DNA from 2 places in the Streptomyces sp. NPDC001135 genome. Region 2 is predicted to be linked to the other one. Evidence: predicted binding sites of a transcription regulator. Region 2 holds the regulator's gene; the other holds the start of a gene.
What was found. The regulator HrcA, encoded in region 2, represses chaperone genes, less so after heat shock. The targets are predictions, from matches to a motif close to TTNGCACTCNGNNNNNCNGAGTGCNAA.
Positions count from the first base shown of each region.

Region 1 (15,240 bases), on a different contig from region 2:
CGGCGACCTACCTCTTCGGCTTCCCGCGCCGGCGCCGGACAACCGCACCCGCATGACACACGGCCCCGGCCGGTCTCTTCCCCGCCATGCCGAAGAGGCCCCGGCCCTCGCCGCACCTCCAGCCACCACCACCCACCCGACCTTCACCGCCGCCCCAGCCACCACCCGCCCGGCCCTCGCCGCCACCCCGGCCACCACCACCCGCCCGGCCCTCGCCGCTGCCCCGGCCGTGTCCGCGCGCGCCGGTGACCACTGGACCGCCGACGACATCGCGCCATGTCACCCTGTCGGGCGCCCCGGCTGCCTCAGCTTGATCCAGCCGCCCAGCGTCCGAGGCGCCCGCAGGGCGGCCATGACGTTCGTGTCCGGGCGCGGTGCCCCCTGCAGGCCGTGGCTGAGCACAAGGGCGAAGCCCCCGCGCCGGTGGATCTCAGCCGCGATGGCGTCCTCCAAGCCGATCGACCACGTCTCCACGCCCGTCGTGATGTACAACTCGTCGCCCACGACACGCGCCAGCGGCGAAGCACCGTCCGGGACCACCCGCACGGGCCCGCCCGCTTCGAACGGCGCGAGCTTCGCAAGCGGGGTGTGCAGGGTCGGCGCCGCCAGGCGCCAGCCGCCCGAAGCGTCCCGTTCCAGGCACACCTGCTCCAGGGACGGATTGACGACGACCACCGTCACGGCCTGGGGAGTGCCGTGCCCGGCCACAAGGGCCGCGGTCGCCCAGGTGATCGTGCTTCCGGAGACGAAATTGATGAGCGCCGAGTCGTTCCAGCCCGGATAGCGGCAGATACCGAAGTGGTACAGCCCGGCGGTCGTGCTCGGGTGCATCTCGTCCACGTGCAGCGCCGGGATCCCGTCGCCCAGGGGATGGCCGCAGTCCATGCAGTCACCCGCCCACAGGCAGGTCATGATCTTTCGGACTTCGTCCTCGCCCAACCGGTCCCAGGTGCCGTGGTCGACAGCCAACGCGCGAAGACCGGACGACTCCGCCTCCGCCCGGTCGATGACGCGCCAGGGAAGTTCCCCTCCTTCCTCGACGAACTTCTCCTCCCAGCTCCGCCCGCCGTCCAGGTCTCCCAGAGCCATGGACGCGACGGCAGCGGTCAGCACACTGCCCGTGTTTCCTGTCAGCAAGGCGTCCTTGCGTGCCTCCTGATAGGCCCGGCCGATGAACGTGTTCGCGCGTTCCCCGTCGTCGCGGCAGAGCAGCACACCGGCGTATGCCAGCGCGGCCAGAGGATGATCACCCTCTGCGGCCCTGCGAAGCGCTTCGATGGACTCGTCCTCACGCCAGTCCTCGCGCAGGAACTGGGCGTAGCGGAACGCGCTGCCGGAATCCCCGCGCTCGCTGCCCTCACGCCACCATCTGACCGCCTCCTCCTCGTCACCGAGCGCGCTCGCCACCTCTCCCAGCGCTCCCAGTGACGCGAGGCACCCCGCGTCCGCCGCGGCACGGAAGTACGCGTGGGCTCCCGGCAGATCGTCGGCGCGCATGCGCAGGCAGCCCATGTTGTGCCCGGCTGTTCCGTCCCCCGCGTTCGCCGCCCTGGTCCACCAGCTCTCGGCCTCGGCCGTCCTCCCCAGCCGAAGCTGGACCCCGCCCAAGTTGACCATCGCGTTCAGGTCGCCGGCCTCGGCCGGGGCGGTCAGGACCGTCACCGCCACGTCCAGCCGGTCGGCGGCCACTGCCGTCATCCAGACCAGTTCCCAGTCGGAACCCCCGGCCAGCGCCGCGGCCGCGCTCCACACCATGTCGGGGACTCCGTCACGTCCCGACCGCCGCGCCTTCGCGGAGACCAGGTAGTCGAAGGCCCGCCAGCGGTCGGAGCCCGCCGGGATCAGGGGGCTGGTGACGCCGAGCATGACCTGGGTGGCCCACGCCCAGGCGTCCTCCATCGGCTCCGGCCTCAGCGCGGCTCCGCCCATCTGTTCCAGGTAGTACTCGTGCAGACGGACGAGCGCTTCGCGTTCCACAGCCGCCCGCAGGCCCGTCCGAGCCAGGTCGACCGCCGCGGCCACCAGGGCCGCGCCCCGCGGATTGCCGTTGACCTCCGCGGCCTCCTGCCACAGATTCCACAGCTGTGGTCCGGCGGCCAGATACTCGGCCACCCCGTGCACCGAGTCGGCGGCCAGCGCGTGTCTGAGGCGCGGGTCGGCATCCTGTCGCTCCGCAGCCCGGCCGCGCTCGGCCTCGCTCCACACGCGGCCGAGGCTGATGCGCGCGGCGCGGCGGACGACACGCGCCGACGAGTACGGCGCCTGGGTGCCGGCCGTACCGAGCGCGGCCGGACTTCCGGCGACCACGGCCCGGTGGTACTCGGACCGCATGGTGGCGAGCACCACGCACCTGACGTCTTCGAGTTCGTCCAACAGCCGCGGCGTGAGGCCGTCCGGCCGCAGGTACATCTGCAGATCGTCCAGCCACACAACGCATCGTCCGCTCTGCCGGGCTGCGGAAGCGGCCGCGTCGGCCAAGTCCGCGTCCGGGTCCGGACGGCACACCGACCAGCCGTCCAGCTCGGCCCGGGTCGCCTCGAACAACGAACGTGTCTTCCCGGCCGCCGAATCACCGGTGACCAGCAGGAGGCCGCCCTTGCCGGCCAGCAGCCGGAGCCTGCCGCGGAGTTCCTGGTCGATGTCGCGTGGCACGTAGTCGACCACTTCGGGCAGACCGGCCGCCTCGGGCACACGGTGGCAGCCCAGAGCTATGGGGTCCGCAACCGAGATCGGCTCCCACTTGAGGTGGTCAGCGGCGGGTGGGGGAACGGATCCGACCGGCGTCAGCGAGGGCCGGGCCCCGGTGTACCGCTCCACGAGTCCGCCGAACCCGGTGTCGTCCAGGAGCCGTTGCACGGGCACAGCCTCCACCCGCCCGTGCGCCCAGGCCACCGGGTCACCGCACACCACTCCGACGAGGAAGTCGCGGGCGAAGAGGGCAGCGCCCGACATACCGGACCACGGTGAGGGTCCATCGCCTGGTGAGGGCGCGCCATGGACGCTGTCCAGTACATACCTGCCCCGCATGAGCGATGACCCGGGCTTGAGGGTGCCCACGAGTTGCTCCGTATCGGGACCGCCACCGAGACGAGCGGCGTGCGGATAGCCGATGGCCTGGCATGCCGGCAGCGGTTCGAGCGTGTCGATGCCTCCCCACACCACGCGGGTGAAACCACGGGCGATCCCTTCCTCGACCAGGTCGGCGTCCGCGAGCAGCAATGCGGCGTCGGCATGCTCGTCGCGGCGCTGCCACACGACCGTGCACGGCTGCGGCCCCGTACCTCCGGGTACGGCCGCCAAGGGTTTCCTCGTGCCGAGCAGATGGGCCGCGGTCAGTACGAGGCGGCTGGACAACAGGTAGCCACTGCCCTGGCGATCGGCGGAGACCAGCGCCACACGGTGCTTGACGAGAGACGACATGGGTTCGCCGATCCGGTCAACCACCCGCCCCCGGACGGAACGCGCTCAGGTCGGACAGTGCGTCGTTGCCGATCTCCACCGTCCCGTTCGCCGACCCCGCGTCCTTGGGGCGCAAGGTCAGGGCTACGCGATGGGTACGCCTTCTGCTCACGCCGCCCTCGCCGTCCCCCGACACCACCCAGGCCTTGAATCCCGCCCTGGCCCGGGCCTCGGCACGCAGCTCCACCTCGAACTCCATGGACACCTCCTGGACTTCGAACGAGATCCGCTCCGTGTCCGCGGCAGCCGCAGCTGCCACGAGTTCGTCCCTCAGGACCCGAACCGCCGACGTCAACTCGATATCGCTCAAGGCCGCCCCCTCGTCCAGCACGTGATCACATTCTGCCTCGTGCACCACCTGCCCGGCAGCCGCTGGTGCGCCATGGACGCCGGTTCATCACCCACAGGCCGGATTCAGCGCGTGGGCGCCGGACCGGCAGGAGCGCGCCAGACCAGCGTGTAGCGCCAGAAGAGCCGACGCCGCAGCCGAGCGCCGGGAAGGAGGCGGCGGGCCTCATGGGCGATCTCGGCGAAGGACATCTCGGGGTCGCGGACCGGCGCCGTCATGGAGACCGGCCGTTCGGACACCGCCCGCCCCCGGTTCTTCACCCAACCCACCAGCGGGTTGACCGCTACGGAGACGAGTCCGAGCAGGTGATCGACGGCCCGCGCGTCCCGCGCACACCCCACGACGACCAGTGTGCCGTCCGGCGCCAGCTCCTTCTGAAGCCGGCCGAGGGTCTCGGTGAAGGGAAGGTGGTGCAGTACGGCGACACAGGTGATGACGTCGTACGGCCCGGCGGGAAGGTCGTGCGGCGCGCAGGCCCGGGTGTAGGTGACAGGGACGTCCGCGCCCGTCAGCTCCCGCGCCCTGTCGAGGATCCCGTCGTCGGCGTCCACCCCGACGACCGACTCCGCACGCCGCGCCAGCACCCGGACCAGGTCCCCGCTGCCGCAGCCCACGTCCAGGGCGGTACCGACGCGTCGGGGCAACTGCCGCAGCAGCCACGGGTGGAAGTGGGCGTTGTGATCCCAGGGGTGAGCGGCGTTGAAGCGCTGCAGCACATCGATCAGTCGCGTCGGCAACACGGACCCATCCTAGGACCGCCCGAAACCCGAGCCCCGAACGCCAAGCGCCGAAGGACGGCCGCCGGCCACAGTCCCCCTCCTGCCCGTGGGGCGCTACCGTCGAGCTGCCGCCGCCGGTCGGCATCACACTGGACACGGAGAAACTGAAGGACTAGGCGGACCGATCATGAACCACGCCCAGCTCGCCGCTCTCGGACGGGCCCTCCGGTTGCTCGGGGAGCACGGGGAGGCGGTGACCGCCGATACGCCGGACGCCCGGTTGCACGAGATCAAGGCAGACCTGCGCAGGGCACTCGATCTGCTGGACGAGAGCGTCGCCTCCAGCGCGCCGAGCACCCGGTGCGCCGAGCATCCACAAGGGCCCGTCGACGAGAGCGCGCCCGACCTGTGTCTGCTCTGCGAGACCCGGCGGCGCGCGGCCCGGCGGTCGGAGTTCCAGGGCCGGCCGGGTCCGGCGCAGCCGGTGCCCACCGCGCCCTCCCGGTACGGCGTGCGCGCCGACCGGCCCCAGCCGCAGCAGCGCTGGCTGCCGGAGGCGTGGAACGGGCAGGAGTGGCAGCTGTGCGGGACTCCGAGGAGGGACCGGCGGGAGGCCGAGGCGTATCTCGCCGCCCAGCGGCGCGGATCACGGCCGGCGATGGCGTACCGGCTCGTGCACGAGTTCACCGACTACGAGGTGCTGCGGGTGTGGGGCACACCCGTGCACGTCGACATCGAGCCCATGGGCAATCTGTAGCCGTCGTCAGCCGAGCAGGGGCGAGGGCAGGAAGTCGTACCCCTCCCAGATCAGCCTGCTGCGCTCCTCCGGGTACGGGCCCGTCGTCGGTTCCCTGTCCAGGATCTGCACCAGGCGGGAGTCCGGGTCGTAGGCCGGCCAGCCCGGGTCGCCCGTGCGTGCGAACGACGTCCAGGCGCCCCGCATGAACGCGGAGAGGCGCTCCGCCTCCGGTGTGGGTCTGCCGCCGGGGAAGACGAGGCCGCCCAGGTCCGCACCGTACGTGCCGAAGAGCAGCGGGATGTCCAGGGCGTGGCAGGCACCCAGCAGGCCTCCGCCACCGGGGGCCGGCCAGGTCAGTTCGTAGACGTGGGCACGGCCGCCGCCCGTGTGCTGGGCCTCCGCGAGCCGCAGGCTCGGCAACGCGAACAGCCAGTCCGTCTGGACGCGTTCGAAGAGCTGCTCCGGGGTGGCGCCGGGGAACGCCGTCCGGTAGGCCTTCTCCCCCGCCTCGCCGCCCGGCGCGTACAGCCGCAGGGTCGCTTTCGCCAGGTCGTCCGTGATCTTGCCGTGCAGGCCGGCCGTGATCAGGAACAGCCGGTACTCGTCGCGGTTGTGGCCGACGAGCAGCTCCACCTCCCGCGCGGCCCCGGAGGCCAGGGCCTGCCAGGGGGTGCGCGGGAGGACCTCGCCGTCGACGACCGGGGCGAAGGGGACGGTGGTGGGGGCCACCTGACCCCACCGGGCGGCGTGGGCGGGCATCCTGGTGCCCAGCGCCGCCCCCGCTTCGGCGAGCCGCCCCGGGTCCACCGCCGCCAGGTCGGCCGCCGTGGGCTCCCGGCCCGCCTCCGCCGCCAGGGCCGCCGCGATGTCGCGGGCCAGGTCGGCGGAGAAGAACGTGCCGGGCACGCTCTGGGCCACCGCCCGCCGGAACAGGCCCCGGGCCCGGGGCATCGCCAGCAGTGAGGCGATGGAGCCGGCGCCCGCCGACTCGCCGAAGACCGTGACCTCGGCGGGGTCGCCGCCGAACGCGGCGATGTTCTCCTGCACCCATTCCAGGGCCGCCACCTGGTCCAGCAGGCCGCGGTTGGCGGGTGCGCCGTCCCAGAGGGCGAAACCCTCCATGCCGAGGCGGTAGTTGAAGGTGACGACCACGACGTCGCCTTCGCGGGCCAGGTGCTGCGCGTCGTAGCCGGGCTGGCCGGCGTGGCCCAGTTTGAACGCGCCGCCGTAGATCCAGACCATCACCGGGCGGGCGGCGGACGGGTCCGGGCCGGGGGTCCACACGTTGACCGTGAGCCACCCCTCGTCCTGCGCGGTGGGCGGGAGGGCCGCGCGGGCCAGCAGGCCGGGCTCCTGCGGGGGCGGCGGGCCGAACGCGTACGCCTCCCGGGTGCCGTCCCAGGAGCGGGGCGGGCGCGGGGCCCGGAAGCGGGCCGCGCCGACGGGGGGTTCGGCGAAGGGGATGCCCCGGAACACCGACAGGCCCTGCTCGGTGCGGCCGCGCACCGCGCCGGAGGCGGTGCGCACCACGGGGCCGTCGGTGTCCGGGGCGCCGGTCTCCCGGGCCTGCGACTCACTCGTCGTCATGCTCGCTCCTCACTGGTCATCCCAGGAACGTACGACAGCGCCCGCAAGTGCCCGGCCGGGTACGGGGATTCAGCTGAGCGTCTTCAGCGAGGCCGCGTCGTACGGCGCCAGCTCGTCGAAGCGGTCGGAGAGGACCTTGGCCGCCCACTCGGGGTCCTGGAGCAGCGCGCGGCCCACGGCGACCATGTCGAACTCGTCGGACTCCAGACGGTCGAGGAGGTTGTCGATGCTCTTGACCGGGGAGCCCTCGCCCTGGAAGGCGTTGACGAAGTCGCCGTCGAGGCCGACCGAGCCGACGCTGATGACCTGCTTGCCGGTGAGCTTCTTCGTCCAGCCGGCCAGGTTCAGGTCCGAACCGTCGAACTCCGGCACCCAGTAGCGGCGGGTGGAGGCGTGGAAGACGTCGACGCCGGCCGCGGCGAGCGGGGTCAGGATGGCCTCCAGCTCCTCGGGGGTCTCGGCGAGCCGGGCGGTGTAGTCCTGCTGCTTCCACTGCGAGTAGCGGAAGATGACCGGGAAGTCGGCCGAGACCGCCTCGCGTACCGCCGCCACGATCTCCGCGGAGAACTTCGTACGGGCCACCGGGTCGCCGCCGTAGGCATCCGTGCGCCGGTTGGTGCCCTCCCACAGGAACTGGTCGAGGAGGTAGCCGTGGGCGCCGTGGAGCTCCACGCCGTCGAAGCCGATGCGCTCGGCGTCGGCGGCGGCACGGGCGAACGCGCCGATCACGTCGTCCAGGTCCTTCTGGGTCATCGCCTTGCCGGTCCGCTCGGCACCCGCGGTGACCAGGCCGGAGGGGCCGACGGCCGGGGCGTCCGGGAACGGGGCGTCGCCCTGGTTGCGGACCATGCCGATGTGCCACAGCTGCGGCACGATGGTGCCGCCCGCCGCGTGCACGTCCTCGGCGACCCTGGCCCAGCCCGCGAGCTGCTCCTCGCCGTGGAACCGGGGCACGCGGTCGCTCTGCCCGGCCGACTCGTGGCCGACGTACGTCCCCTCGGTGACGATCAGCCCGACGCCGGCGGCGGCGCGGCGGGCGTAGTAGGAGCGCACGTCCTCGCCGGGGATGCCGCCCGGGGAGAACATACGGGTCATCGGCGCCATCACGATCCGGTTCGGAACGGTGAGACCGTTGAGCGCTATCGGGCGGGACAGGATCTGGGCCGCGCGGGAGGCGGGAGTCGTGACGGTCACGGGAGGGCTCCTCGAGAGCAGGACTTAACCGGCTGGTATGTGCATGCGCATTGTTGCACCAACTGAAGCAACACCCTATGAGTCGGCGCACATTCCCCGACCGGACCCACCCGAGCGTGACCCCGGACACATCGACCAGGTCTGTCCACATCAAGCATCTTGATATCGAGATAATGCGTCGGCAAGGACAGTGGGACGGTGGGAACGGGGGCCGGCCATGCGACGGGTCAGGCGGGACAGGGACGGCGGGACCGGCGGACACGGACTGATGGCGCAACTGCGACGGCCTCCCGGCGGGCGGGACGCGCGGTTGATGCTGCTCGCGCAGTGCGTGGACCGGACCGGAACCGGGGTGTGGGCCGCGGCCTGCGTGCTGTACTTCACCTTCGTGAGCGGGCTGGACGCGGGCCGGCTCGGGCTGCTGCTGGGGGTGGGCGCGGTCGCGGGGATCGCCGGGTCACCGCTGGCCGGACGCGCCGCCGAACGGCTGCCCGTGCGGGACCTGCTGATCGCCTGTCACCTGCTGCGCCTGGCGACGATGGTCCTGCTGCTGGTCGCCGACGGCCTCGCCACCCTGCTGCCCGTGGTCGCCCTCACCAGCCTGGGGGAGCGGGCGGCCAAGACGCTGGAGATGCTCTTCGCCACCCGGGTCGCGGGTGAGCGGCGGACCACCTACCAGGCGCTGTCCCGCAGCGTGGCCAACGCCGGTTACGCCGTCGGCGCGGGCATCGCCGCACTCGGCCTCGGCGTGGGCACCCCGAACGCCTACCGCGCGCTGATCATGGCCAACGCGCTCTCCTACGTCCTGGCCGCCGCGCTGGTCTGGCGGACCCGGGAGCCGGCGGGCCACGGCCTGGTCGTGGCGCACGGCGACCACGGCCGGTCAAGCGGCGACAGCACCCCTGACGGACCGAACGGACCCGGCAGGCCGGCCGGACAGCCCCCCGCCCCCACCCCCTGGCGTGACCCCGGCTACCTGCTGTTCGTCCTCCTCGACATCCCGATGAACCTGGACGACTCCGTTCTCGGCGTCGGGCTGCCGCTGTGGCTGGTGCACCACACCAGCGCGCCGCACGCGGTCGTCCCCACGTTCCTGGTGGTCAACACCGTGCTCGTGGTGGTCCTGCAACTCCGGGTCTCGGCATGGGCCGAAGGCCCGCGCCGGGCGGCGGCGGCAGTGGGCTGGTACGGCATGACGCTGCTCGCCTGCTGCCTCGTGCTGGCGACCGCCACCGGCGGCGGAGCCTGGTCGGCCTCACTCGCCATGCTCGTGGCGGCGGTGCTGGTCACCGTCGCCGAACTGCTGCGCTCGGTGAGTTCCTGGGAGCTGGCGGTCGTCCTGGCGCCGCCGCGTGCCCGGGCTTCCTATCTGGGCGTGGCCGGGATGGCGCAGTCGGTGCAGAAGTCGGTGGGACCCCTGCTGCTGACCGGTGCGGTGATGACGGCCGGTCCTGCGGGCTGGCTGGCGCTCGGTGCGGCCGTCACCGGGCTGGGTGCGGTGCAGCGGCAGGCCAGCCTGCGGCGCCTGACGGCCCTCGCCGCGCCCGCCACCGGCTCCCGGACACGCCCGAGGGCGGCACCCCCTGCCACTGACAGGGAGTGCCGCCCTCGGTAAGGACGTTGATCAACCAGAGGCCGAAGCCCCGGGGCCGATCAGAAGTCCATGTCACCGCCCGGCATGCCGCCGCCGGCCGGCGCGGCGGCCTTCTCCGGCTTGTCGGCGATGACGGCCTCGGTGGTGAGGAACAGCGCGGCGATGGAGGCGGCGTTCTGCAGCGCGGAACGGGTCACCTTCGCCGGGTCGATGATGCCCTCGGCGACCAGGTCGACGTACTCGCCGGTCGCGGCGTTCAAGCCGTGGCCCGGGGTCAGGTTGCGCACCTTCTCCACCACGACACCGCCCTCGAGGCCGGCGTTGACGGCGATCTGCTTCAGCGGGGCCTCGAGCGCGATGCGCACGGCGTTGGCGCCGGTCGCCTCGTCACCCTCGAGCTCCAGCTTCTCGAAGACCTGGGAGGCCTGCAGCAGGGCCACGCCACCACCGGCGACGATGCCCTCCTCGACGGCGGCCTTGGCGTTGCGGACGGCGTCCTCGATGCGGTGCTTGCGCTCCTTGAGCTCCACCTCGGTGGCGGCACCGGCCTTGATGACCGCGACACCGCCGGCGAGCTTCGCCAGGCGCTCCTGCAGCTTCTCGCGGTCGTAGTCCGAGTCGCTGTTCTCGATCTCGGCGCGGATCTGGTTCACGCGGCCGTTGACCTGGTCGGAGGAGCCGGCACCGTCGACGATGGTGGTCTCGTCCTTGGTGATGACGACCTTGCGGGCGCGGCCCAGGAGGTCCAGGGTCGCGTTCTCCAGCTTGAGGCCGACCTCCTCGGAGATGACCTCGCCGCCCGTGAGGATGGCGATGTCGCCGAGCATGGCCTTGCGGCGGTCGCCGAAGCCCGGGGCCTTGACGGCGACGGACTTGAAGGTGCCGCGGATCTTGTTGACGACCAGGGTCGACAGGGCCTCGCCCTCGACGTCCTCGGCGATGATCAGCAGCGGCTTGCCCGACTGCATGACCTTCTCCAGGAGCGGGAGCAGGTCCTTGACGGAGCTGATCTTGGAGTTGGCGATGAGGATGTACGGGTCCTCGAGCGACGCCTCCATGCGCTCCATGTCGGTCGCGAAGTAGGCGGAGATGTAGCCCTTGTCGAAGCGCATGCCCTCGGTGAGCTCGAGCTCCAGGCCGAAGGTGTTGCTCTCCTCGACGGTGATGACGCCTTCCTTGCCGACCTTGTCCATGGCCTCGGCGATCAGCTCGCCGATCTGGGTGTCGGCGGCGGAGATGGACGCGGTGGAGGCGATCTGCTCCTTGGTCTCGACGTCCTTCGCCTGCTCCAGCAGGGCGGCGGAGACGGCCTCGACGGCCTTCTCGATACCGCGCTTCAGGGCCATCGGGTTGGCACCGGCGGCGACGTTGCGCAGGCCTTCCTTGACCAGGGCCTGGGCGAGCACGGTCGCGGTGGTCGTACCGTCACCGGCGACGTCGTCCGTCTTCTTGGCGACTTCCTTGACCAGCTCGGCGCCGATCTTCTCGTACGGGTCCTCGAGCTCGATCTCCTTGGCGATGGAGACACCATCGTTGGTGATCGTGGGGGCGCCCCACTTCTTCTCGAGGACGACGTTGCGGCCCTTGGGGCCGAGCGTCACCTTGACGGCGTCCGCGAGCTGGTTCATGCCGCGCTCGAGGCCGCGCCGCGCCTCCTCGTCGAACGCGATGATCTTGGCCATGTGAAGTGGTCCCTCCAGGACTGGGGGTGATTCCTTCGGACCGCGCCCGCGCCCGCGACGGACGGCTCGCCGGCCGCGTGGTTCCTTGCCCCACTTGGCCTGCGGGCCTCACCGACCCGGTCCTTCTTTGTCACTCTCACCTTCAGAGTGCTAACGCCAATGATTAGCACTCGGCATGCCCGAGTGCAAGGCGCACCCGCGAAGCGGGTTCGTTGAGGGGTGGTGGTCGGGTGGCGGGCGGGAGCAAGCGGCTCGGCGGGATCGGCCCGGGGCGAAGGGGGGCAGTCCGGACACGGCGAAGGGCCCGCACCCTGTGCGAGGTGCGGGCCCTTCGTGCGAAAGACGTTCAGGCGCTGAGGCGGACCATGTCGGCCTGCGGGCCCTTCTGGCCCTGCGAGATCTCGAACTCCACCCGCTGGCCCTCTTCCAGGGTGCGGTAGCCGTCCATCTGAATGGCGCTGTAGTGGACGAAGACGTCCGCACCACCGTCGACCGCGATGAAGCCGTACCCCTTCTCCGCGTTGAACCACTTGACGGTGCCCTGAGCCATGCCTAACTCCCCTATTACTGGCCCTTGCACAGATCCACACTTCGCGGATCCGGGTCAGACCTCACCCCCCATTGGTCGGGGGCGTGCGCCGGAACGCGTCGACCGCGGCTGAATGTATCTGTCCAACTGCCGTCTGCAACAGGTCAATCGGACGAGAATTCTGGACGTGAACGGTCCGAAATGTGGTGAGAATTCACCTGACTTCGGGGCAAGTCGGGCCCCGTAAAGGTTACAAAAGCCGCATAAAACCCCCGCACTTTGGCTGCTTCTTGCGGGGTGCGCGGCATGAAATCCAGGGCTTACGACCCGGAGGCCGTGCCCAGGTTCCCCAACTGTACCGCGCTCAATCACGCAGAATTGCCCCCTCCGCTTCTCTCACGGAGGAGGCAATTCCATGAACAATCGGTAACTGAAGTTACCCAAGGTAACGATCAGCCGCCGGCGACCGCCGGAATGATGGAGACACCGGCCCCGTCCGGGGTGGCGGTCTCAAGGCCCCGCTCGAAGCGGACGTCGTCGTCGTTGACGTAGACGTTCACGAACCGGCGCAGCTTGCCCTGGTCGTCCAGGACACGGGCGGCGATCCCGGTGTGGTTCTTCTCCAGGTCCTCGATGACCTCGGCGAGGGTCGCCCCCTCGGCGGCGACCTCGGCCTGCCCGCCGGTGTAGGTGCGCAGGATGGTGGGGATGCGAACGGTCACGCTCATGCGAGGCCAGCCTCTCGGAAAGAGTCCAGGTTGGGGCGGATGGTGGCGGTGAGGCCGGTCCCGGCCACCGCGTCGAGGGTCTTCAGGCCGTCACCGGTGTTGAGGACGACCGTGGTCTTCGCCGGATCCAGGAGGCCGTCCTTGAGCAGCTTGCGGGTGACGCCGACGGTCACACCGCCCGCCGTCTCCGCGAAGATGCCCTCGGTGCGGGCCAGCAGCTTGATCGCGTCGACGACTTCCTCGTCCGTGACGTCCTCCACGGCACCGCCGGTGCGCCGGGCGATGTCCAGGACGTAGGGGCCGTCGGCCGGGTTGCCGATGGCGAGGGACTTGGCGATGGTGTTCGGCTTCTGGGGCCGTACGACGTCGTGGCCGGCCTTGAAGGCGGTCGACACCGGGGAGCAGCCCTCGGCCTGCGCGCCGAAGATCCTGTACGGCCTGTCCTCGACCAGACCGAGCTTGATCAGCTCCTGCAGACCCTTGTCGATCTTCGTGAGCTGGGAGCCGGAGGCGATCGGGACGACGATCTGGTCGGGCAGCCGCCAGCCGAGCTGCTCGCAGATCTCGTACGCGAGGGTCTTGGAGCCCTCCGCGTAGTACGGCCGCAGGTTGACGTTGACGAAACCCCAGCCCTCGCCGGCCGGGTCGCCGATCAGCTCGGAGCAGAAGCGGTTCACGTCGTCGTAGTTGCCCTCGATGCCCACCAGCTCGCCGCCGTAGACCGCGGCCATGACGACCTTGCCCTGCTCCAGGTCGTGCGGGATGAACACGCAGGAGCGGAACCCGGCCCGGGCCGCGGCGGCGCCGACGGCACCGGCCAGGTTGCCGGTGGAGGAGCAGGAGAGCGTGGTGAAGCCGAAGGCGCGGGCGGCCTCCAGGGCCTGGGCGACGACGCGGTCCTTGAAGGAGTGGGTCGGGTTGCCGGAGTCGTCCTTGACGAACAGGCCGCCGGTGACGCCGAGTTCGGCGGCGAGGTTGTCGGCCTTGACGAGCTCGGTCCAGCCCGGGTTCAGGTTCGGCTTGCCGGCCACATCGGCCGGGACGGGCAGCAGCGGCGCGTAACGCCAGATGTTCGCGGGGCCGGCCTCGATACGGCGGCGCAGCTCTTCGGTGTCGTAGCCGGAGAAGTCGTAGGCGATCTCCAGCGGGCCGAAACACTCCTCGCAGGCGAACACCGGGCCGAGCGGGACGCGGTGACCGCACTCGCGACAGCTCAGGGCCGCGGCGGGACCGAGGTCGACGGTGGAACTGCTGGTGCTTGCAACTGTCTGCACAGCCATGGAGGCGAGGCCCTTTCTCCTCATCTTCCTCACGACGCACCTCGCCGTGAGACGGATTTGGCACCTTCCCTAGCCGGGAGCCTCGCTGGAGAACGAGAAACCGGCTGGAGGGTTGCCGGGGCTTCATCGGGCCGTGTCCCTCTGCCCCTCTGGATGAGCGGTATGCAGTTGTTGAACTCATTGAACGCGGAACGACCCCCGACATGCGATGGTCACCGGCGTTGTTCAAGACTGTAACCGACGGCCAGGACAGTTGAGATAGTCGTCCAAAGCGCGAGATGGATCACACGGCTCACCCGTGTGGTCACGAACAGTGAGGAGTCGCAGACCGTGCTGGAAGAAGTCGAGCGCTGGCTGGCCACCCGCTCCTGGTCCGTGACCGATCGCCCTCTCCACCGGATCCTGTCCGCCAAACAGCGCACGGGCCAGACGATCAGCGTCGTCCTGCCCGCCCTCAACGAGGAGGAGACGGTCGGCGACATCGTCGCGGTCATCCGTCACGACCTCGTGGAGCAGGTGCCGCTCGTCGACGAGATCGTCGTCGTCGACTCCGGCTCCACCGACCGCACCTCCGAGGTCGCCGCCGCCGCGGGCGCCCGGGTCGTTCACCGCGACGAGATCCTGCCCCGCGTCCCCGCCGTCCCCGGAAAGGGTGAAGTGCTGTGGCGCTCCCTGCTGGTGACCGGCGGGGACATCCTCTGTTTCATCGACGCCGACCTGAAGGAGTTCTCCTCCGACTTCGTCTCCGGGATCGTCGGCCCGCTGCTCACCGAGCCGGACGTGGACCTGGTCAAGGCGATGTACGACCGTCCGCTCGCCGGGTCCGCCGGGCAGGGCGGCCGGGTCACCGAGCTGATGGCCCGCCCCCTGCTGAACATGCACTGGCCGCAGCTGGCCGGTTTCGTGCAGCCGCTCGGCGGGGAGTACGCGGCCCGCCGCTCGCTCCTGGAGCAGCTGCCGTTCCCCGTCGGCTACGGCGTGGAGCTGGGCATGCTGGTGGACGCGCTGCACCTGGTGGGTCTGGACGCGCTGGCCCAGGTCGATGTCGGGGTCCGCAAACACCGGCACCAGGACGGGCAGGCGCTGGGCCGGATGGCGGCGGCGATCTACCGCACGGCCCAGCTCCGGCTGGCCCGGGGGCATCTGATCCGGCCGTCGCTGACCCAGTTCGAGCGGGGCGAGGACGGCTTCGAACCGCGCACCTACTCGGTGGACACCGAGGAACGGCCACCGATGGTGGAGATCGCGGAGTACCCCGAACGCAAGGTGGCCTGAGGCCGGATGTGGCCGGGGTTCGTATACGGCCGCGTCACGGGGCGTAGCCGTACGTTTGAGCGTTTCCGGGCCGGGCTAGGTTGAGGACCATGGCTTCCACGCAGG
Region 1 is NZ_JBSFKD010000001.1:142,402-157,641, reverse strand. Features, by position in the region: gene ACWC94_RS00865 (PTS transporter subunit EIIC) at 1-56, shown strand, start outside; gene ACWC94_RS00860 (S1 family peptidase) at 280-3,420, opposite strand; gene ACWC94_RS00855 (trypco2 family protein) at 3,437-3,790, opposite strand; gene ACWC94_RS00850 (class I SAM-dependent methyltransferase) at 3,874-4,545, opposite strand; gene ACWC94_RS00845 (hypothetical protein) at 4,715-5,284, shown strand; gene ACWC94_RS00840 (carboxylesterase/lipase family protein) at 5,291-6,853, opposite strand; gene ACWC94_RS00835 (NADH:flavin oxidoreductase) at 6,923-8,047, opposite strand; gene ACWC94_RS00830 (MFS transporter) at 8,316-9,662, shown strand; gene groL (chaperonin GroEL) at 9,701-11,323, opposite strand; gene ACWC94_RS00820 (cold-shock protein) at 11,670-11,873, opposite strand; gene ACWC94_RS00815 (MoaD/ThiS family protein) at 12,305-12,580, opposite strand; gene thrC (threonine synthase) at 12,577-13,860, opposite strand; SAM riboswitch class I at 13,878-14,020, opposite strand; gene ACWC94_RS00805 (glucosyl-3-phosphoglycerate synthase) at 14,191-15,135, shown strand; gene ACWC94_RS00800 (alpha,alpha-trehalose-phosphate synthase (UDP-forming)) at 15,225-15,240, shown strand, end outside.
Region 1: a site for HrcA is predicted at 11,487-11,513, ahead of groL (chaperonin GroEL). Genes of this name have one in related genera too.

Region 2 (15,240 bases):
GAGCCCTGACCCCAGGCCTCGGGTCGCGGGAGGAGCCCTGACCCGCTCCCGGGTGGATGTGGGAGGAGCCCTGGCTCAGCCCGCTTGCCCGTCCTCGGCGCACCGCGGCGTGGGTCCGTTGTCAGTGCCTCGTGGGATGCTGTGAGCGATGGCCAGGAAGACTGCGAATGACGACCCTCTCGCCCCGGTGACGCTTGCCGTGGGCCAGGAGGACCTCCTGCTCGACCGTGCCGTGCAGGAGGTGGTGGCCGCCGCCAAGGCCGCCGACGCCGACACGGACGTACGCGACCTCACCCCGGACCAGTTGCAGCCCGGCACGCTCGCCGAGCTCACCAGTCCCTCGCTCTTCGCCGAGCGGAAAGTCGTGGTCGTGCGCAACGCGCAGGACCTGTCCGCCGACACGGTCAAGGACGTGAAGGCGTATCTCGGGGCGCCCGCCGAGGAGATCACCCTCGTGCTGCTGCACGCGGGCGGGGCGAAGGGCAAGGGGCTGCTGGATGCCGCGCGCAAGGCGGGGGCCCGCGAGGTGGCCTGCCCGAAGATGACCAAGCCGGCGGACCGGCTGGCCTTCGTGCGCGGGGAGTTCCGGGCGGTGGGACGGTCGGCGACGCCCGAGGCGTGTCAGACACTGTGCGACGCCATCGGCAGTGATCTGCGGGAGCTGGCCTCGGCGGTGTCTCAGCTGGTCGCCGACGTGGAGGGGACCATCGACGAGGCCGTCGTCGGGCGGTACTACACCGGCCGGGCCGAGGCCTCCAGCTTCACGGTCGCCGACCGGGCCGTGGAGGGCCGTACGGCGGAGGCGCTGGAGGCGCTGCGGTGGTCGCTGGCGACGGGCGTGGCGCCGGTGATGATCACCAGTGCGCTGGCCCAGGGCGTGCGGGCGATCGGGAAGCTGTCCTCCGCGCGCGGGGTGCGGCCGGCCGATCTGGCGCGGGAGCTCGGGATGCCGCCGTGGAAGATCGATCGGGTGCGGCAGCAGATGCGGGGGTGGACGCCGGACGGGGTCGCGTTGGCGATGCGGGCCGTCGCGGAGGCCGATGCGGGGGTGAAGGGCGGGGGTGACGACCCCGAGTACGCGTTGGAGAAGGCGGTCGTGACCGTGGCGCGTGCCGCTCGGTCCCGCGGGCGCGGGTAGACACGCCGAAACCCCGGCACCCGCCCTGGGGAAGGGAGGGATGCCGGGGTTTCCGGTTCAAGCTGTCGAGCCCGTTCCCGCGTGGCGAACGCAGGCCGCGAACAGGCTCTGGGGTGCCGGGCGGGAGCGGATGAGAGAGGGCCCGCTCTGGGTCCGTCCGGCGGTCAGATCACAAAGGGGTTCAGCCCTTGAGGGACGCGACCTTGGAAGCAAGCGCCGACTTCTTGTTGGCGGCCTGGTTCTTGTGGATGACGCCCTTCGAGACGGCCTTGTCGAGCGCACGCGCGGCAGCGCGCTGCAGCTCGGTGGCCTTCTCGACGTCACCCGCGGCAGCGGCCTCACGGGCCTTGCGGACCGCGGTCTTCAGGGAGGACTTGACGGCCTTGTTGCGCAGCCGAGCCTTCTCGTTGGTCTTGATCCGCTTGATCTGGGACTTGATGTTCGCCACGAAGGAGCCTTTTCAGGTTCTGGTGCGGGGCCGTGAGGGTCCCGTACCGGTGATCCAAAATTTCTCTGACGCGCCTCGCGCTGAGAGGGCATGAGGCACAGCCATCTACAGTACCAGTGGCCCTGCGAGCGGCCCAAAACGGTGCCCGGTCCCTCCGCGTGGGACCATGGAGACTACGTATCGATCCGACCCGAGGCATAAGGCGCCTCAAGAGACAGGACCCTGCGTGCCCGCGACCCCTAACCATGTGCCCGAGCCGAGCCGTACCGCCCCGGCTCTGATCCGCAATTTCTGCATCATCGCGCACATCGACCACGGCAAGTCCACGCTCGCCGACCGGATGCTCCAGCTGACCGGTGTGGTCGAGCAGCGGCAGATGCGTGCTCAGTACCTCGACCGGATGGACATCGAGCGCGAGCGCGGCATCACGATCAAGTCCCAGGCGGTGCGTCTGCCCTGGGCCCCGACCGAGGGCCCCGACCAGGGCACGACCCACATCCTCAACATGATCGACACCCCGGGGCACGTCGACTTCACCTACGAGGTCTCGCGGTCGCTCGCCGCCTGTGAGGGGACCATCCTCCTCGTCGACGCCGCCCAGGGCATCGAGGCGCAGACCCTCGCCAACCTGTACCTGGCGATGGAGAACGACCTCACGATCATCCCCGTGCTGAACAAGATCGACCTGCCGGCCGCCCAGCCGGAGAAGTTCGCCGAGGAGCTGGCGAACCTGGTCGGCTGCGACCCGGACGACGTCCTGAAGGTCTCCGCGAAGACCGGTCTCGGCGTGGACGCGCTGCTGAACAAGGTCGTCAAGGAGATCCCGGCGCCGGTCGGTGTCGCCGACGCGCCCGCCCGCGCGATGATCTTCGACTCCGTGTACGACTCGTACCGCGGTGTCGTGACGTACGTCCGTGTCATCGACGGCCAGCTCAACAAGCGCGAGCGCATCAAGATGATGTCCACCGGCGCCACGCACGAGCTGCTGGAGATCGGCGTCAACTCGCCCGAGATGCTCCCCGCCGACGGCCTCGGCGTCGGCGAGGTGGGTTACCTCATCACCGGTGTGAAGGACGTCCGGCAGTCCAAGGTCGGTGACACCGTCACCAGCCAGAGCAAGGGCGCCACGGAGGCCCTCGGCGGGTACAAGGACCCCAAGCCGATGGTCTTCTCCGGGCTGTACCCGCTCGACGGTTCCGACTATCCGGAACTGCGCGAGGCCCTGGACAAGCTCCAGCTCAACGACGCCGCCCTCGTCTACGAGCCGGAGACCTCCGCGGCCCTCGGCTTCGGCTTCCGCGTGGGCTTCCTCGGCCTGCTGCACCTGGACGTGATCCGGGAGCGCCTGGAGCGCGAGTTCGGCCTCGACCTGATCGCCACCGCCCCCAACGTGGTCTACCGCGTGGTCATGGAGGACGGCAGCGAGCACACGGTCACCAACCCGAGCGAGTTCCCCGAGGGCAAGATCAACGAGGTCTTCGAGCCGGTCGTGCGGGCCACCATCCTCGCGCCGACCGAGTTCATCGGCTCGATCATGGAGCTGTGCCAGACCCGGCGCGGCACCCTGCTCGGCATGGACTACCTCTCGGAGGACCGCGTCGAGATCCGCTACACGCTGCCGCTCGCGGAGATCGTCTTCGACTTCTTCGACCAGCTGAAGTCCAAGACCCGCGGCTACGCCTCGCTGGACTACGAGCCCACCGGCGAGCAGACCAGCTCCCTGGTCAAGGTCGACATCCTGCTGCACGGCGACAAGGTCGACGCGTTCTCGGCGATCACCCACAAGGACCAGGCGTACGCCTACGGCGTGCGGCTCGTCGCCAAGCTCAAGGAGCTGATCCCGCGGCAGGCCTTCGAGGTGCCGGTGCAGGCCGCCATCGGCTCCCGGGTCATCGCCCGCGAGACCATCCGCGCCATCCGCAAGGACGTCCTCGCCAAGTGCTACGGCGGTGACATCTCCCGTAAGCGGAAGCTGCTGGAGAAGCAGAAGGAAGGCAAGAAGCGGATGAAGATGGTGGGTTCCGTGGAGGTTCCGCAGGAGGCCTTCATCGCCGTCCTGTCCAGCGATGACAGCGCGGGGTCGGCCAAGGGCAAGAAGTAACCGAAGGTAACAACCGGTTGCGTGCCCATAAAGGACACGCGGGGGCCTGTCGTGCGAAAGCGCGGTGGGCCCCTACGCGTGCGTAGCGTCGCTCTCCGTGGAAAGTGACAGGCCGAAGCCCCTTACGCAGCGGCCGGTCGCGGCTTACTCTGATCCCTGCTCGATAGTTACTCGCGAGTTAAACAATAGCGAAGCAGCAGCACGAACCCCCACCGTGAGTTAACCCAGCCGCACCGAGTCAGCCGCACCGTCGCGGGCCCCCGGAGGATGTCGTGAGCGACACACAGACCCTGATCGAGAACCGTCCGCCGTCCGTGGCGGCCCTCTTCCTGGAGCGCGTGGCGGCCACACCGGACGCCGAGGCCTACCGCTATCCGGTGCCCGCCGCCGGCCAGGGCCCCGACGACTGGAAGTCGCTCAGCTGGGCGCAGGCGGCCGAGCGGGTGTACGCGATCGCGGCCGGCCTCATCGAACTGGGCGTGCAGCCCGAGCAGCGGGTGGCGCTCGCCTCCTCCACCCGGGTCGAGTGGATCCTCGCCGACCTCGGCATCCTGTGCGCCGGCGGCGCCACGACCACCATCTACCCGCAGACCAACGCGGACGAGTCGGCCTTCATCCTCTCCGACTCCGAGAGCCGGGTGCTGCTCGCCGAGGACGCGGCCCAGGCCGCCAAGGCCGTCGAGAAGCGCGCCGAACTGCCCGACCTCGCCAAGGTCGTCGTCATCGACCCGGCCGGCGTCGAGACGAGCGACTGGGTGATCACCCTCGCCGAGCTGGAGCGGCGCGGCGCCGCCTATCTGGAGCAGCACCCGCAGCTGATCAAGGAGCGGGTCGGCGCCATCACCAAGGACCAGCTCGCCACCCTCATCTACACCTCCGGCACCACCGGCCGCCCCAAGGGAGTCAGGCTCCCGCACGACAACTGGGCGTACATGGCCAGGGCGATCGCCGCGACCGGGCTGATCACCAGCGAGGACGTGCAGTACCTGTGGCTGCCGCTCGCGCACGTCTTCGGCAAGGTACTGACCTCGGGCCAGATCGAGGTCGGCCATGTCACCGCCGTCGACGGCCGGGTCGACAAGATCATCGAGAACCTTCCGGTGGTGCAGCCGACGTACATGGCGGCGGTGCCCCGCATCTTCGAGAAGGTCTACAACGGCGTCGCCGCCAAGGCCCGCGAGGGCGGCCCCGCCAAGTACAAGATCTTCCAGTGGGCCGCCGAGGTCGCCCGCGAGTACGCCAAGGTCAGCCAGGACAACTTCCGCCGCACCGGCACCCACGCCGTGCCGTTCGGCCTGGCCGCCAAGCACAAGGTCGCCGACACCCTCGTCTACGGCAAGCTGCGCGAGGCGTTCGGCGGCCGGCTGCGCGCCTGCGTCTCCGGTGCCTCCGCGCTCGCCCCCGAGATCGGCTACTTCTTCGCCGGCGCCGGCATCCACATCCTGGAGGGCTACGGCCTCACCGAGTCCTCCGCGGCCTCCTTCGTCAACCCCGGCGAGGCCTACCGCACCGGCACGGTCGGCAAGCCGCTGCCCGGCACGGAGGTGCGCATCGCCGACGACGGGGAGATCCTGCTGCGCGGCCCCGGCATCATGCAGGGCTACCACAAGCTGCCCGAGAAGACCGCCGAGGTGCTGGAGTCCGACGGCTGGTTCCACACCGGGGACATCGGCGAGCTGTCGCCCGACGGCTATCTGCGCATCACCGACCGCAAGAAGGACCTCATCAAGACCTCCGGCGGCAAGTACGTCGCTCCGGCCGAGGTCGAGGGCCAGTTCAAGGGGGTGTGCCCGTACGTGTCCAACATCCTGGTACACGGTGCCGACCGGAACTACTGCACGGCCCTCATCGCCCTGGACGAGATCGCGATCCTGGACTGGGCGAAGGAGAACGGCCTGGAGGGCAGGCCGTACGCCGAGGTCGTCGCCGCGCCGCAGACGGTCGAGATGGTCGACGGGTACGTGCGGGAGCTCAACAGCGGGCTCCAGAAGTGGCAGACCATCAAGAAGTTCCGGCTGCTGCCGCGGGACCTCGACGTGGAGCACGGCGAGATCACACCGAGCCTGAAGCTGAAGCGACCCGTGGTGGAACGGGAGTACAAGCACCTCATCGACGAGATGTACGCCGGGACGCGGGAGGCGTAGCCCGGTTCCGGAGGGGTGGCGGGGGCTGTACGGCGGCGGCGGGTCGGTCCCGCGGTTGCTCGCGCGGTTCCCCGCGCCCCTCTTCGTGCTCGCTGGTGCTCAAAAGGTTCCCTCTTCTGTCCGCTTCAGTGACTCAGCGCTTATAAGTGCCCTCTGTCTGTCACCCTGGGCCGCATGGACATGGCGGCCATACCCACGCAGCGGGAGAGCGAGGCGCCCCGGGCCCGGGAGGCGGAGGGGCGGGCCACGCTGTCCGGGAGTCCCGTCGCGCCCGGCTCGGCCCGTGCGCTGGTGCGGGCCGCGCTGACCGCGGCACCCGGGGTCTCGGCCCGGCTCCTCGACGACGCCATGGCCGTCGTCAGCGAGCTGGTCACCAACGCCGTCGTGCACGCCGGCACGGACGTGGAGGTCGACTGGCGGCTGGAGGAGACCGGCGCGTTCGTCGTGGAGGTGGGCGACCGCCATCCCTCCCGCGCCCCGCGCGACCCCCTGGGCGCCCAGGGGGCGTACGACACCCCCGAGTACGGGCGCGGCCTGCGGCTGGTCACCACGCTCGCCGAGTCCTGGGGCGTCACCTACCGGGCCGACGCCAAGACGGTCTGGGCGCGGCTGCCCCCGGGCGGTGTGGCGGACCCGGACACGCCCGTGCCGGACGCGGCCCTGGAGGTCGCCCAGGACCTCGCCCCGCAGCCGCACCGCCACGACGGCGACCGGGACTGGCTCGGCCGGGGCGCGCTGTCCTTCCTCGCCGAGGCCTCCGACCTGCTCGCCGGTCAGCTGGACGAGAACCTGGTCACGGCCCTGACCGGCCAGCTCATCGTGCCCCGGCTGGCCGACTGGTGCGCGGTGTGGCTGGAGGACGAGGCGACCGTGCGCGGCGGCGTGGGAGGCGGTCCCGACCGGGTCTGGCACGCCAGCGAGAGCCACGCCGAGGAACTGCGGTGCGCCCTGGAGAAGGAGCCGCCCTGCCCGCGCGACGGTGTGCGCTCGGGCCCGGAGGCGTACCCGTGGCCCGGCCACGCGCTCGGCCCGCAGGGCGCCGACGGCACGGCGCTGGCGTACCGGCTGATCGCGGGCGGCCGGCCGCTCGGCACGCTGGTCATCGGCCGGTGCGGGCTGCTCGGCTTCCCCGACGAGGTCACCGGGCTCGTGGAAGACCTCAGCCGCCGGGTGGCCCTCGCCATCGGCGCGGCCCGCCAGTACGCCCGCCAGGCCACCATCAGCGCCGTCCTGCAGCGCGGTCTGCTGCCCGGCGCGGTCGCCGAGATCCCGGGCGTGCGCAGCGCGCTCGTGTACGAGCCCTGCGACAAGGGCGGCCCCAGCGGCGACTTCTACGATCTGTTCCCGGCCGGTGACGGCCGCTGGTGCTTCGCCGTCGGCGACGTCCAGGGCAAGGGCCCGGAGGCGGCGGTCGTGATCGGTCTCGCCCGCCCCTGGCTCCGCCTCCTCGCCCGCGAGGGCTACCGGGTCGCCGACGTCCTCGACCGGCTCAACCAGCTCCTCCTGGACGACGCCACCGAGGCCGCCGACGCCGCGGCCCGCGCCCTCGTCGCCGCGGGCGGACGGTCCCTGGCCTCCGGGGACGGCCCGCAGACCCGCTTCCTGTCCCTGCTCTACGGCGAGCTCACGCCGTACGAGGGCGGTGGGGTCCGCTGCACCCTCGCCTCCGCCGGCCACCCGCTCCCGCTCGTCCTGGGCCCCGACGGCACGGTGCGCACCGCCGCCCGCCCGCAGACCCTGCTCGGTGTGGTCGAGGACGAGACCTACACCAGCGAGACCCTCGACCTGCGGCCCGGCGACAGCCTGCTGTGCGTCACCGACGGGGTGACCGAGCGGCGCTCCGGCTCCCGGCAGTTCGACGACGGCGACGGCCTCGCCCGCGCCCTGTCCGGCTGTGCCGGGCTCAGCGCCGAACTGATCGCGGAAAGGATCCGCCGCCTGGTGGACGACTTCGGCGGGGGCCGGCTGCCCGAGGACGACCTGGCGCTGCTGGTGCTGCAGGCGGAGTAGGCGCGCCGGTGCTGGACAATGGAAGGCATGCCTTCCGCACTCCCCGACGGCGAGCCCGTCCCCGCCGACGGTGCGCTGCCCGCCGACGCGCTCGCCGGGGCCGCCGACCGCCCGCTCGGTTTCTATCTGCACGTGCCGTACTGCGCGACCCGCTGCGGCTACTGCGACTTCAACACCTACACCGCGACCGAGCTGCGCGGCACCGGCGGCGTGCTGGCCTCCCGCGACAACTACGCGGACACGCTGACGGACGAGATCCGGCTCGCCCGGAAGGTGCTCGGCGACGACCCGCGCGAGGTCCGCACGGTCTTCGTCGGGGGCGGTACGCCCACACTGCTGGCCGCCGACGACCTCGTACGGATGCTCGGGGCGATCCGCGACGAGTTCGGTCTGGCACCGGACGCGGAGATCACGACGGAGGCGAACCCGGAGTCGGTGGACCCGGCCTACCTCGCCACGCTCCGTGAGGGCGGCTTCAACCGGATTTCCTTCGGCATGCAGAGCGCGAAACAGCACGTGCTGCGCGTCCTCGACCGCACCCACACCCCGGGCCGCCCCGAGGCCTGCGTCGCGGAGGCCCGGGCGGCGGGCTTCGAGCACGTGAACCTGGACCTGATCTACGGCACCCCCGGTGAGAGCGACGACGACTGGCGGGCCTCGCTGGACGGGGCGATCGGCGCCGGTCCGGACCACGTCAGCGCCTACGCGCTCATCGTCGAGGAGGGCACGCAGCTGGCCCGCCGGATCCGTCGGGGCGAGGTCCCGATGACCGACGACGACGTGCACGCGGACCGCTATCTGATCGCCGAGGAGACCCTGTCCGCGGCGGGCTTCGACTGGTACGAGGTCTCCAACTGGGCCACCTCCGAGGCGGGCCGCTGCCTGCACAACGAGCTGTACTGGCGCGGCGCCGACTGGTGGGGCGCGGGACCCGGGGCGCACTCGCACGTGGGCGGGGTGCGCTGGTGGAACGTCAAGCATCCGGGGGCGTACGCGGCGGCGCTGGCGTCGGGTCGGTCGCCGGGGGCCGGGCGGGAGCTGCTGTCCGAGGAGGACCGGCGGGTGGAGCGGATCCTGCTGGAGCTGAGGCTGCGCGAGGGGGTGCCCCTGGCTCTGCTGAAGGAGGAGGGGCTTGCGGCGTCCCAGCGCGCGCTGGCGGACGGGCTCCTCCAGGAAGGGCCGTACGACGAGGGGCGGGCCGTGCTGACGTTGCGGGGGCGTTTGCTGGCGGACGCGGTGGTGCGGGACCTGGTGGATTGATCACTCCCGCGAGTGAATCCCTCCGGAACGCCGGTTCGGTCCCTAACCTGGTTCGTAGGCTGCCGCCGTAATTGCACGGTGGCGGAAACCGGAGGGCTGCGGAGATGACCGCTGTGGACGACCGACCGATGACCACCGGCATGGTGAAGATCTTCGAGGAGCTCGAGCCTCCTGAGGGCGTCAAGATGGAGCTTCTCCGGGGGGTAATCGTGATGATGGCCAGCCCTGACATCGTGCACAACATGATCGTTGCCGATGTACAGGACCAGATCCCGCGACAGCGCTGGTCTCGCCTTCAGACTCAGGACGTGGACATCCTGGACGAGGCCAGCGAGCCAGTTCCGGACCTGGTGGTCGTGGCGCGAGACGCGCTACCCGACTCGGGCCGTCTGCTGCCCTCCAAGCTGGTCACGATGGTCATGGAGGTCGTCTCCAAGTCCAGCATTCATCAGGACTACGTGGTCAAGCGCTCGATCTACGCGGCCGGAAGGATCCCCGCCTACCTCATCCTCGACCCGATCATGGCGCACTGCGTCTTGCTGACGAAGCCTGCGGGCCAAGGCGAGGACGCCGACTACCTGAGCCAGGAGATCATTAAATTCGGCGATCCAGTTCCGGTGGAGGTTCTGGGACTCGAACTGGACACCACCGAGTTCGGAACGTTCCCCAACGTCAGGCCCCACCGCTACCCGTGACGAAGTCGATCAGCTCCTCCACCCTCCCCAGCAGCTCCGGCTCCAGGTCCCTGTAGGACCCCACCCGCTTCAGGATCGCCTGCCACACCGCCCCGGTGTTCTCCGACGGCCAGCCCAGCGCCCGGCACACCCCCGTCTTCCAGTCCTGCCCGCGCGGCACCCTCGGCCAGGCCTCGATCCCCAGCGACGACGGCTTCACGGCCTCCCAGATGTCGATGTACGGGTGGCCCACCACCAGCGCGTGCTCACTCGTCACCGACTCCGCGATCCGCCACTCCTTCGTGCCCGGGACGAGGTGGTCCACAAGCACACCCAACCGCGCGTCCGGACCCGGTGCGAAGGACGACACGATCGACGGCAGGTCGTCCACGCCCTCCAGGTACTCCACCACCACGCCCTCGATGCGCAGGTCGTCGCCCCACACCTTCTCCACCAGCTCGGCGTCGTGCCGGCCCTCGACGTAGATGCGGCCGGCCCGGGCCACGCGGGCGCGGGCGCCGGGGACGGCGACCGAGCCGGAGGCCGTACGGGCGGGTCGTACCGGAGCCGGTGACGAGGGGCGGACCAGCGTCACCACGCGCCCCTCCAGCAGGAAGCCCCGCGGCTCCAGGGGGAACACCCGGTGCTTGCCGAAGCGGTCCTCCAGCGTCACCGTGCCCGCCTCGCAGCGGATCACCGCCCCGCAGAACCCGGTGCCGGGCTCCTCCACCACCAGGCCCGGCTCAGCGGGTACCTCCGGTACCGGCTGCTGCCTCTTCCACGGCGGGGTCAGGTCGGCGGAGTACGTGCGCATTCGGATGACGATAGGAGAAGCCGTACGCGAAGACTCACGACACGCCGAAACGCGCCGCCAGTTGATCACGCTGGCGTCGTACGAACCCCGCGTCCACCACCGCTCCGTGACCGGGCACGTACAGCGCGTCCCCGCCGCCCAGGGACAGCAGCCGGTCGAGGGCGTCCGGCCAGCGGGACGGGACCGCGTCCGGGCCCGCCTGGGGTTCGCCGGACTCCTCGACCAGGTCGCCGCAGAAGACCACCTCGGGATCTCCCGGCACGAGCACCGCGAGATCGTGCGCCGTGTGCCCCGGGCCCACGTTCGCCAGCAACGCCTGGCGGCCGCCCCCGAGGTCCAGCGTCCACTCACCGGAGACCGGATGCCGGGGCGGGGCCAGCGCGTCCACCGCCTCGTCGGCGTCGGCGACCGGCAGCCCGTTCCTGATCGCGTCCAGGCGCAGGTCCTCGCGCTCGTACGCGAAGACCGCGTCCAGCCCCACCGGGCCGTACACCTGCGCTCCCGCCATCGCCGCCGCCCCGAAGACATGGTCGAAATGGGGGTGGGTCAGCGCGAGATGGGTCACACGGCCGCCGGCCAGCTCCTCGGCCTGTGCCCGCAGCCGCGCGCCCTCGGCCAGGCTGGAACCGGCGTCCACCATGAGGGCCGTACCCGCCCCGAGGACCAGCCCGACCGTGCAGTCCCAGCCCGGGAGGCGCCGGCGTCCGACCCCGGCGGCCAGCCGTTCCCACCCCAGCTCTTCCCAAGTCACCGTCATACCGCGACGCTAGCTGCACGAGCCGCCGCGACCGTACCGACCTTGCCCCGGGTGTACCCGACAGCCGTACACTGGGCCCGGGAACGCTGGCACTCGCGTGCGAAGAGTGCCAGGCGGACGAACCGCGGAACAGAAGGGGACGACGTGCTGGAGGTGCGCGCCGAATGCTGAGTGAACGCAGGCTTCAGGTACTGCGCGCCATCGTCCAGGACTACGTCGGCACCGAGGAGCCGGTCGGGTCGAAGGCCCTGACCGAGCGGCACAACCTCGGGGTCTCCCCGGCCACCGTCCGCAACGACATGGCGGCCCTGGAGGACGAGGGGTTCATCGCGCAGCCGCACACCAGCGCGGGGCGCATCCCCACCGACAAGGGTTACCGGCTGTTCGTGGACAAGCTCGCCGGCGTCAAGCCCATGACGGCGCCCGAGCGGCGCGCCATCCAGAACTTCCTGGAGGGCGCCGTCGACCTCGACGACGTCGTGGCGCGCACGGTGCGGCTGCTCGCGCAGCTGACCCGGCAGGTCGCCGTCGTGCAGTACCCGTCCCTGACCCGGTCCACCGTCCGGCACGTGGAGCTGCTCTCGCTCGCTCCCGCGCGCGTGATGCTCGTGCTGATCACGGACACCGGCCGGGTCGAGCAGCGGATGGTCGACTGCCCGGCGCCCTTCGGTGAGAGCTCGCTCGCCGACCTGCGCGCGCGGCTGAACAGCCGGGTCGCGGGCCGCCGGTTCGCGGACGTGCCGAGGCTGGTCGAGGACCTCCCCGAGGCCTTCGAGGCCGAGGACCGCGGTACGGTCTCGATGGTGCTCTCCACTCTCCTGGAGACACTCGTCGAGGAGAACGAGGAGCGGTTGATGATCGGCGGTACCGCCAATCTCACCCGCTTCGGGCATGACTTTCCCCTCACGATCCGGCCCGTCCTGGAGGCCCTTGAGGAGCAGGTCGTGCTCCTCAAGCTCCTCGGCGAGGCCAAGGATCCGGGCGTGACCGTGCGCATCGGGCACGAGAACGCCCACGAGGGGCTCAACTCCACCTCGGTGGTGTCGGTGGGCTACGGTTCGGGCGGCGAGGCGGTTGCCAAGCTCGGCGTGGTCGGACCGACCCGCATGGACTACCCGGGAACGATGGGAGCGGTACGCGCAGTGGCACGGTACGTCGGACAGATCCTGGCGGAGTCGTAAGTGGCCACGGACTACTACGCCGTTCTCGGCGTGCGCCGCGACGCGTCGCAGGATGAGATCAAGAAGGCGTTCCGTCGGCTCGCGCGCGAGCTGCACCCGGACGTCAACCCGGATCCGAAGACCCAGGAGCGGTTCAAGGAGATCAACGCCGCTTACGAGGTGCTGTCGGACCCGCAGAAGAAGCAGGTCTACGACCTGGGCGGCGATCCGCTCTCGCAGTCCGGCGGTGCCGGTGCGGGCGGCTTCGGTGCCGGTGGCTTCGGCAACTTCTCCGACATCATGGACGCGTTCTTCGGTACGGCGTCGCAGCGCGGGCCGCGCTCGCGCACCCGGCGCGGCCAGGACGCGATGATCCGCATCGACGTGGAGCTGGACGAGGCGGCCTTCGGGACCACCAAGGACATCCAGGTCGACACGGCGATCGTCTGCAACACCTGCAACGGAGAGGGCGCGGCGCCCGGTACGACCGCCCAGACGTGTGACATGTGCCGGGGCCGTGGTGAGGTCTCGCAGGTCACCCGGTCCTTCCTGGGTCAGGTCATGACCTCGCGTCCCTGTCCGCAGTGCCAGGGCTTCGGGACCGTGGTGCCGACCCCGTGCCCGGAGTGCGCCGGTGACGGCCGCGTCCGCTCCCGCCGCACGCTCACCGTCAAGATCCCGGCCGGTGTCGACAACGGCACGCGGATCCAGCTCGCCGGTGAGGGCGAGGTCGGGCCCGGCGGCGGCCCCGCCGGTGACCTGTACGTCGAGATCCACGAGTTGCCGCACTCGATGTTCCAGCGGCGCGGTGACGACCTGCACTGTACGGTCACGATCCCGATGACGGCCGCCGCGCTCGGCACCAAGGTGCCGCTGGAGACCCTGGACGGCATGGAGGAGGTCGACATCCGGCCCGGCACCCAGTCCGGCCAGTCGATCCCGCTGCACAACCGGGGCGTCACGCATCTGCGCGGCGGCGGCCGGGGTGACCTGATCGTGCACGTCGAGGTCCAGACCCCGACCAAGCTGGACCCCGAGCAGGAGCGCCTGCTGCGCGAGCTGGCCAAGCTGCGCGGCGAGGAGCGTCCACAGGGCCAGTTCCAGCCGGGGCAGCAGGGGCTGTTCTCGCGGTTGAAGGACGCGTTCAACGGTCGCTGACGGCGGCTGGAGGATGTCGCCGACGGGTGCTGCGACCTGGGCACAGGGGGTGCTTCGGCACCCCCTATGCCGCTGTCCTATGCCGTGCGACGCCCCGATTCGGACTTGTTCGAAGGACGTGACAACATGCGGTCATGTCCTCCGCGCTGACCGATCTCTTCCCCCACCCGATCGTGCAGGCCCCCATGGCGGGCGGAGTCTCCGTCCCGCAGCTCGTCGCCGCCGTCTCCGAGGCCGGTGGCCTCGGGTTCCTCGCCGCCGGATACAAGACCGCCGACGGCATGTACCAGGAGATCAAGCAACTGCGGGGGCTCACGAGCCGCCCCTTCGGCGTGAACGTGTTCATGCCGCAGCCCGACCACGCCGAGTCGGGCGCCGTAGAGGTCTACGCGCACCAGCTGGCCGGCGAGGCCGCCTGGTACGAGACCGAGCTGGGTGACCCGGACAGCGGCCGGGACGACGGTTACGACGCCAAGCTCGCCGTACTCCTCGACAACCCGGTGCCGGTGGTCTCCTTCCACTTCGGTGTGCCGGGCCGGGAGGTGTTGGACAAGCTGCGGCGGGCCGGCACCCTCACCCTGGTCACCGCCACCACCGCCGAGGAGGCCCGCGCGGTGGAACAGGCCGGTGCGGACGCGGTGATCGCGCAGGGCGTGGAGGCCGGCGGTCACCAGGGAACCCACCGGGACCTCGCCGAGAACGACGGCTCCGGCATCGGGCTGCTCTCGCTGGTCGCGCAGATCCGTGAGGCCGTGCGCATCCCGATCGTCGCCGCCGGCGGCATCATGCGCGGCGGCCAGATCGCCGCCGTCCTCGCGGCCGGCGCGAGCGCGGCCCAGCTGGGCACCGCCTTTCTCGCCACGCCCGAGTCCGGCGCCAGCGCCCTGCACAAGCAGGCGCTGACCAACCCCCTGTTCGCACGCACCGCGTTGACCCGGGCCTTCTCCGGGAGACCGGCCCGCGGTCTGGTCAACCGGTTCCTGCGCGAGCACGGCCCGTACGCCCCCGCCGCCTACCCGGAGCTCCACCACCTCACCGCGCCGCTGCGCAAGGCCGCCGCCAAGGCCGGGGACGCGCAGGGCATGGCGCTGTGGGCGGGCCAGGGCCACCGGATGGCCCGCGAGCTGCCGGCCGGGCGGCTGGTGGAGGTGCTGGCCGAGGAACTCGACGCCGCTCGGACAGCGTTGTCGGCCGAGGGGGACCTGCGATGACCGCGCCGGTGTTCGTCGTCGACTCGCTGGAGGGCGTGGGCCCCGGATCGGCCGTCGACGTCACGGGTCCCGAGGGGCGGCACGCGGTCTCCGTACGGCGGATGCAGCCCGGCGAGCACGTGGTGCTGACGGACGGCAGGGGCCGGGGCGCGGCCGGGGTCGTCGTCAGCGTGTCGGGCAAGGACCACCTGGTGGTCGAGCCGTTCGAGTTCCCGGTGGAGCCGGAGCCCAGCCCCCGGATCACCGTCGTCCAGGCGCTCCCCAAGGGCGACCGGGGCGAACTCGCCGTCGAGACCATGACGGAGACCGGGGTCGACGCGATCGTGCCCTGGCAGGCCGCCCGCTGCATCACCCAGTGGAAGGGC
Region 2 is NZ_JBSFKD010000002.1:407,054-422,293, forward strand. Features, by position in the region: gene ACWC94_RS04845 (hypothetical protein) at 1-9, shown strand, start outside; gene holA (DNA polymerase III subunit delta) at 149-1,138, shown strand; gene rpsT (30S ribosomal protein S20) at 1,320-1,586, opposite strand; gene lepA (translation elongation factor 4) at 1,813-3,687, shown strand; gene ACWC94_RS04865 (AMP-dependent synthetase/ligase) at 3,960-5,831, shown strand; gene ACWC94_RS04870 (SpoIIE family protein phosphatase) at 6,012-7,841, shown strand; gene hemW (radical SAM family heme chaperone HemW) at 7,869-9,101, shown strand; gene ACWC94_RS04880 (Uma2 family endonuclease) at 9,206-9,796, shown strand; gene ACWC94_RS04885 (DUF3097 domain-containing protein) at 9,774-10,589, opposite strand; gene ACWC94_RS04890 (MBL fold metallo-hydrolase) at 10,624-11,346, opposite strand; gene hrcA (heat-inducible transcriptional repressor HrcA) at 11,511-12,527, shown strand; gene dnaJ (molecular chaperone DnaJ) at 12,528-13,664, shown strand; gene ACWC94_RS04905 (nitronate monooxygenase) at 13,799-14,875, shown strand; gene ACWC94_RS04910 (16S rRNA (uracil(1498)-N(3))-methyltransferase) at 14,872-15,240, shown strand, end outside.